2 linked regions of the Persicobacter psychrovividus genome follow. The protein of the gene in region 2 interacts with the protein of the main gene of each other region in a pairwise test. Links are inferred from orthologs where the notes say so. Each region holds a gene or a part of one and is shown on either strand. Other genes may lie near its edges.

Region 1 (3,225 bases), 1.1 Mb from region 2 along the record:
TTCTTTATCTTTATTTTATTCTTTCCATTTCCGTGCCAAAGGCACATTTAATTTATATAGTGATATACCAAGAAAAAATTAAAAAGATACGACCATCTGATCAATCGACTCTTTTTTGGTTTAAACCCATACAACTATACACCTAATCGCACTTCCCTACAGGATAAATCCATTAAAAATTCAGCCTCAAGAAGCCCGAAGAATATGTATTTTTAGCTAAATTTGATGGTTCACAATTTTGATGCATTATGATCATCAACACAATTTTACCAGAAGAATGTCTCATACAGGAGCTGAATGGTAACATCAAGACGTTCCGCAAAACCATTTTTTTTCTGGAACAATATAAACGATTGGGTTTATTCAATGCCTTCAGGAAAGAGATTGCTGTGGGAGAAGTATCGATCAAGGTCGAAGAGGAAGGTAGCACAAGAATTGAGCACCGTGTCAATAACCGTAAAAAATCCACCGACACACGTGTCAGGGTTGATATGGGTGAAAACCACTCTTTCATTAAAAAGACTTTTAGCCAGCAAGACGAGCTTTTGGCGCAGGAGGAAGTGATCAGGACTGATGACCAGCTGATCGAGAAAATTATCATTACGGATTATAAAGAAGGTGAAACGACCCTCATTACTTTTCAATACAATGAACAGAAACTCATTGAGCGTATTGAATTCAGTAATGAGCATGGTTCTGTATTTCAAACAGCCTCCTTCCGATATGATAAAAAAGGGCGCCTCATAGAAGAAAAAGGCAGCCGCCACCGCAGGAAAATCAGTTTTGAAGAATTCCATTATATTACCCAGTTCAAGTATCTGAAAAAAGACAAACAAGGCAACTGGTTACAACGAAGACTGAAAACCGAGTATGGTTTCCATTATCAGAACGTAACCAAGTACGCCCTTGAGGAAAGAGAGCTTACTTATCAATAATTAAGATTTTGAGGGATCACCCCCTACAAACAACAGAAAAGACTATGAAAGCCATCATTGAAAGATTTACAAGATATGTAAAAGTCGACACGGAATCTGATCCGACTGTCGAAGCAATCCCATCAACCCAAAAACAGTTTAACCTGGCCAATATGCTGGTCGAAGAACTCAAGGAGATTGGGATGGAAGAGGTCACCATCGACGAACATGCGTATGTGATGGCCACCCTTCCTGCAAATGTAGATCATCAGGTACCGACGATCGGGTTTGTAGCACATATGGATACTTCCCCAGATTTCTGTGGGGCGAACGTAAAACCACAGCTTTGGGAAAATTATGACGGCAAAGACATCGTTTTGAATAAAGAACAAAACATTGTGCTGAAAACTGCTGACTTCCCAGAAATCCTTCAGTATAAAGGATGGGATTTGATTACCACCGATGGCACCACCCTTTTGGGCGCTGACGATAAAGCGGGCGTAACAGAGATTGTTTCCGCAATGGAATTCCTGATCAAAAATCCAGCAATCAAGCACGGGGAAATCCGAATTTGCTTCACGCCTGACGAGGAAGTCGGCAAGGGTGCAGATCTTTTCGATGTTGAAAAATTTAATGCTGATTACGCTTACACTCTTGACGGTGGCCCTGTTGGGGAGCTTGAGTTTGAGAACTTCAATGCCGCAGGAGCAACGATCGAATTCAAAGGGGTTTCTGTTCATCCAGGAGCTGCCAAAGACAAGATGGTTAATTCCATGAGAATAGCCACTGAATTTGCGCAAGAATTCCCTGCTGATGAAACACCAGAAACAACGGAAGGCTATGAAGGTTTTTTCCATTTGGTTCATATGGAAGGCTCCATTGAAGCCTCTAAATTGCAATTCATTATCCGCGATCACGACGGGGAGAAATATGAAGCCCGCAAGGCATTTGTAGAGAAGATGGTCAAGAAATATCAGGAGAAATATGGCACAGACATGGTCAAGCTGACAATGAAAGACCAGTATTTCAATATGCGTGAGAAGGTCGAGCCAGTGATGGAGATCGTTGATATCGCTGCCGAAGCCATGAAATCGCTTGAAATTAAACCATTGATCAAGCCGATCCGAGGAGGAACTGATGGCGCGCGTCTTTCATTCATGGGGCTTCCTTGTCCGAATATCTTTGCAGGAGGGCACAACTTCCATGGAAAGTATGAGTTTGTCCCTGTTCAGGCCATTGAGAAAGCCACTGAAGTAATTGTAAAGATTGCTGAACTGACTGCCCAGAAGCACCAATAATTTCATCTGCGATAAAAAAGGCCCTTACGGTTAGCGTAAGGGCCTTTTTTTATGCTGATGGGGGTAAGACCTTTCTTCCGAAATGATGGCACTCCCCTATCGCTTATTTGATGATGCAATTACTCTTCCTCCTTTTCCGCTACACGAACCTTGTCGCCATCGTTTAGGTTACGGGAAATAATCTGATAAGGACCCGTGATTAATTCATCGCCAGAGTTTAACCCTTCGGTGATTTCAATGAAATCGAAATTGGAAATACCCGTCTTCACAGGCACTTTCTTCGCCACATCACCATCTTTAATGAACACCACTTCCTCAATTTCCTTATCCGAACGACCAACGCCACCGTGCTTCAGGCTGTCGGCAACCGAACGGGTGGTTACTGCTGAAAGCGGTGCCATCACAGCATCTTTCCGAGTTTTGGTTTTTATCTCAACACTGGCCGTCATTCCTGGACGGAAAGGGAAACCGTTTTGCTCCTCCAACAAATCAGCATAGGAGGAATTCAATACACGGATTTTTACCTCAAACTCCGTAATAGCATCTGCTGAGGCCTTATCTTTTGCTGTGTTGGCAATCGAGGTTACCACACCCGTAAATTTCTTATTTAAATAAGCATAAGAATCAACATTAATAATAGCCGTATCGCCTTTATGCACCCTGATGATATCATTCTCATTCACATCCACTCTGGCTTCCATCGCTGAAAGGTCCGCTATACGCATCATTTCAGTACCTGCCATAGTTTGTGTCCCTACAACCCGTTCACCTTTTTCAACGCTCAGCTTCGTAACCTTGCCATCCATCGGCGCCACAATGTTCGTCAGGCGCAAATTTTCCTGAGCCTCCGCCAAAGAAGCTCTCGATGATTTAACAATATAATTGGAGGCCTTTACATTCTCCTCCGCTGCCGCCAAATCCTCTTTAGCAGCAAGAAATTCCGCTTCGGCACGCTGGAAATCTGCAACAGAAACCACTTCGTCCTTTTTCAGCTGTTGCTGACGTTTGTACTC
Region 2 (3,317 bases):
GGATGTTAACAACACCTCAATTCCTTTGTCTTTGAAAGAAGCGATGGAGCAGCAAGTGTTGCCTTTAATGGATGAGGTACTGGCTTTGATTGTTGAGAAGTCCAAAGAATGGGAATCGGTGTCAATGTTGGCTAAAACACATGGGCAACCAGCCTCTCCGACTCGTTTGGGGAAAGAGATTGAAGTATTTTCTGAGCGTATTACCCGCCAGATGGTGCTATTGGAACAAGTGCCTTTCGCAGCCAAATTTGGTGGCGCAACGGGTAACTTCAATGCCCACAATGTTGCTTATCCAAATATTCACTGGAAGTCTTTCGGAGATCAGTTTGTGTCTGATTACCTTGGATTAGTCCGTAGTCACCCAACAACTCAGATCGAGCATTACGATCACCTTGCGGCTTATTTCGATGGCCTCAAGCGTATCGATACCATCCTGATTGACTTCGCAAGAGATATCTGGCAATATGTGTCAATGGGGTATTTCAAGCAAAAAATCAAAGCTGGTGAAGTCGGTTCTTCAGCGATGCCTCATAAGGTTAATCCTATTGATTTTGAAAATGCAGAAGGAAACTTGGGCATTGCCAATGCTGTTTTTGAGCACCTTTCGGCGAAATTGCCTATCTCACGTTTGCAGCGTGACCTTACGGATTCTACCGTATTGAGAAACATTGGTGTACCTATCGGGCACATGGTGATTGCATTGAACTCTTTGAAAAAGGGGATCAACAAACTGGAGTTGAACGAAGCGGTTATCCGTAAGGATCTGGAAGAAAACTGGGCTGTTGTGGCGGAAGCTATCCAGACGATATTGCGCCGTGAGGCTTACCCAAATCCATACGAGGCACTGAAAGCACTTACGCGTACCAACGAAGGGATCACAGCAGATTCTATCGGCAGCTTCATTAATGAATTGGAGGTATCTGATGCCATTAAAGAAGAATTGCGTGCTATCACACCTTGGAACTACACAGGAATTTAATTTCTGAAATCATAAAAATAAGTGGCAGGCCGTGAATATTTGCGGTAGTGCACACTGAACATCCACCGAGAGCATTGCGCATTCGGTGGTGTTGATCAAACAAAAAAGCCTTGGATCTCTATCGATCCAAGGCTTTTTTACTTTACAGTAGTTTATCCTACTTAGCCCAGAAGGTAAGAAAGGTCACTGTTTTCGTCAATCGTTTTATTTTCTTTGGCATTGATGAATAGTTTTCCTGCGTGGCCACCGATGTATTTCATCGATTTACCGTGAATCTCCAGCATACAGCCTTCAGGAAGCCCCAAAACGGCCATGTCGGTGTTCTTGGTTAAAAACTCCTCAATACGCAAAGGGCGAGTCTCGCCACCGTGGTTTGGAATGCGCTCTTCGGTATAATGTGGATTGATCTGGAAAGGGATCAAATTCAGGGCATCGAAGGATTTAGGCATCGTAATCGGCATGTCGTTGGTCGTTTTGATCGTCGGGCAGGCCATATTGGATCCTGCACTCCAGCCAATATAAGGAGTACCCTTGCTGACTTTTTCGTTGATCAAATCCACAAGTCCATTCTCGTAAAGTTGGTGTAGAAGCTCGAAGGTGTTACCTCCGCCCACCATAATGGAAGCAGCCTCAGCGACGGCCTTTTGCTTGTCTTCCACCGTGTGAATCCCAGTAACCTTGATCCCCAGCGGGCTCAATGCATCAGCGACACTTTTGGCATAGTCGTCATAAGAAAAAGTAACTCCCGCATACGGTACGAACAATACTTCTTTGACCTCGCCTAAAAAAGTGGCGATATTTTGTTTGCAGTAACCCAGGTAGGCCTCTGTCGGCATGGTCGAGTTACTGATCAATAATAAATTTTGGTTCTCCATCATCATAATATTCTGCTGAACTACAAAGATGCAAAAGCAGCATCAAAGCCCGAAGTTGAAATCAAAAATTCTTTGACCCACCAGATCAGATTTATGGCTGATTCATCAGTGCCTGAAAAGCATCCACAAACAGGCCTACATGGTAACCATCCATCAGGGCGTGGTGCACATGAATGGAAACGGGCAGCTGTTTACGCCCTTTTTCTGAGCTCATTTTTCCGAAGGAAATTTTTGGGCAACTGTCCTTGAATGCGGAATTTGAAGCATGAGAAAGGGCGGTGAAATTCACCCACGGAATTGCTGAATAATGAATGACATTTTCTCCGGCAACCGAAGGCGCAAGGCCAGTGCTTTGCTGAATGCGTTCAATCTCGGTTGCGGCAGCAGGAAGGAAATCATCAAACTGAGGGAAATAATCCATATAGGCAAAGCCGAAAGTTCCATTGGGACGATTAATGGTCGGCGAGGCATTGACCTGATCGTAGACAAGTACTTTTCCTTCATGAATCCTGTAGCTGAAAGGTTTGATCTGGTTGGCGGCTTTCAGGGACTGATACAGATAATAAAGGAAAAAAGAATGGCCATTTTCCTTACATCGCTGGTAGGCAGTGGTACAGTCAATTGTTGTGGTAACGCCAAAAAACGGCTGGTCGAAATCTTTAAAGAAATGAAAATGTTCCTTGCGATCCCATTGGTCAATGTTTAATTCTTCAGGCATAAAATTCATTGATGTTGTACAGGTGGTAGCTTGTGATTGGGGTGTAAATACACTCCGGTACTTTTATAGCATGGGCTTATTCAGAAAGTACAAGGCACTAAAATAATGATTTCTGGAGCTGAAGCATCGATTTTTGGGCATAAAAAAAGAGGTTGTAAAAAATACAACCTCTTTATCGGTGTGCGCACGAGAGGATTCGAACCTCCACGATCGTGAGATCACCACCCCCTCAAGATGGCGTGTCTACCAATTTCACCACGTGCGCTTTTGTTTGAAAGCGATGCAAACATAAGGGCTTTTTTACAAATAGCCAACAGTTCAAAGGATAAAAAATAACAAATTTTGATAAGCGGTTGAGGGTTAGATGATTTGAGTGAAAAGTTTTTTTTCGCCCCTCAGTGGCGATAGGGGTGTTTTTTGTAGCGATTAAAAATATGCACGGATATTACATTGGTGATCGGTAGCCAATACCTGACGGGTTATGGAAAACAGGAGGTTTTCAGGTGTAAGTTTTAGCATTCAATGAGTATGTATAAATTCATTGCTATTCCTTAAACTAACGATATGCTATGTATTAGTACATTAATTTCCTCCGAACTATGCCCAATCGATTAAAGCGTTTAAATATTATTTTAGCTTATTTCCTTTTCATCCTTTTGGTGGGGGCGCAGTTAGTGTTATTTTTTTATTCACGCAAGCAACACCAACAAGACCTATTGATCGAGGTGGTCGATCAACAGCTTAA

The links.
Region 1: the proteins of pepE (region 2) and pepT interact in binary tests that used the Escherichia coli proteins (3 or more experiments, as listed by UniProt). The link is inferred for Persicobacter psychrovividus from one-to-one orthologs.

Annotation. Positions count from the first base shown.
Region 1 is NZ_AP025292.1:1,896,782-1,900,006, forward strand. Bases 206-3,095 are described here. They hold pepT (peptidase T), read left to right. Parts: upstream 206-979; coding sequence 980-2,212; downstream 2,213-3,095. Other genes in these bases: AABK40_RS08100 (hypothetical protein), read left to right, coding at 249-935; AABK40_RS08110 (efflux RND transporter periplasmic adaptor subunit), read right to left, coding at 2,332-3,095. Also shown: more of AABK40_RS08110, read right to left, coding at 3,096-3,225. UniProt on the Escherichia coli protein: Cleaves the N-terminal amino acid of tripeptides.
Region 2 is NZ_AP025292.1:762,847-766,163, forward strand. The notes cover bases 1-2,982. They hold pepE (dipeptidase PepE), read right to left. Parts: upstream 1,861-2,982; coding sequence 1,141-1,860; downstream 1-1,140. Other genes in these bases: purB (adenylosuccinate lyase), read left to right, coding at 1-979; AABK40_RS03390 (CatA-like O-acetyltransferase), read right to left, coding at 1,946-2,572. In the rest of the region: AABK40_RS03400 (PAS domain-containing hybrid sensor histidine kinase/response regulator), read left to right, coding at 3,172-3,317. UniProt on the Escherichia coli protein: Hydrolyzes dipeptides containing N-terminal aspartate residues. May play a role in allowing the cell to use peptide aspartate to spare carbon otherwise required for the synthesis of the aspartate family of amino acids.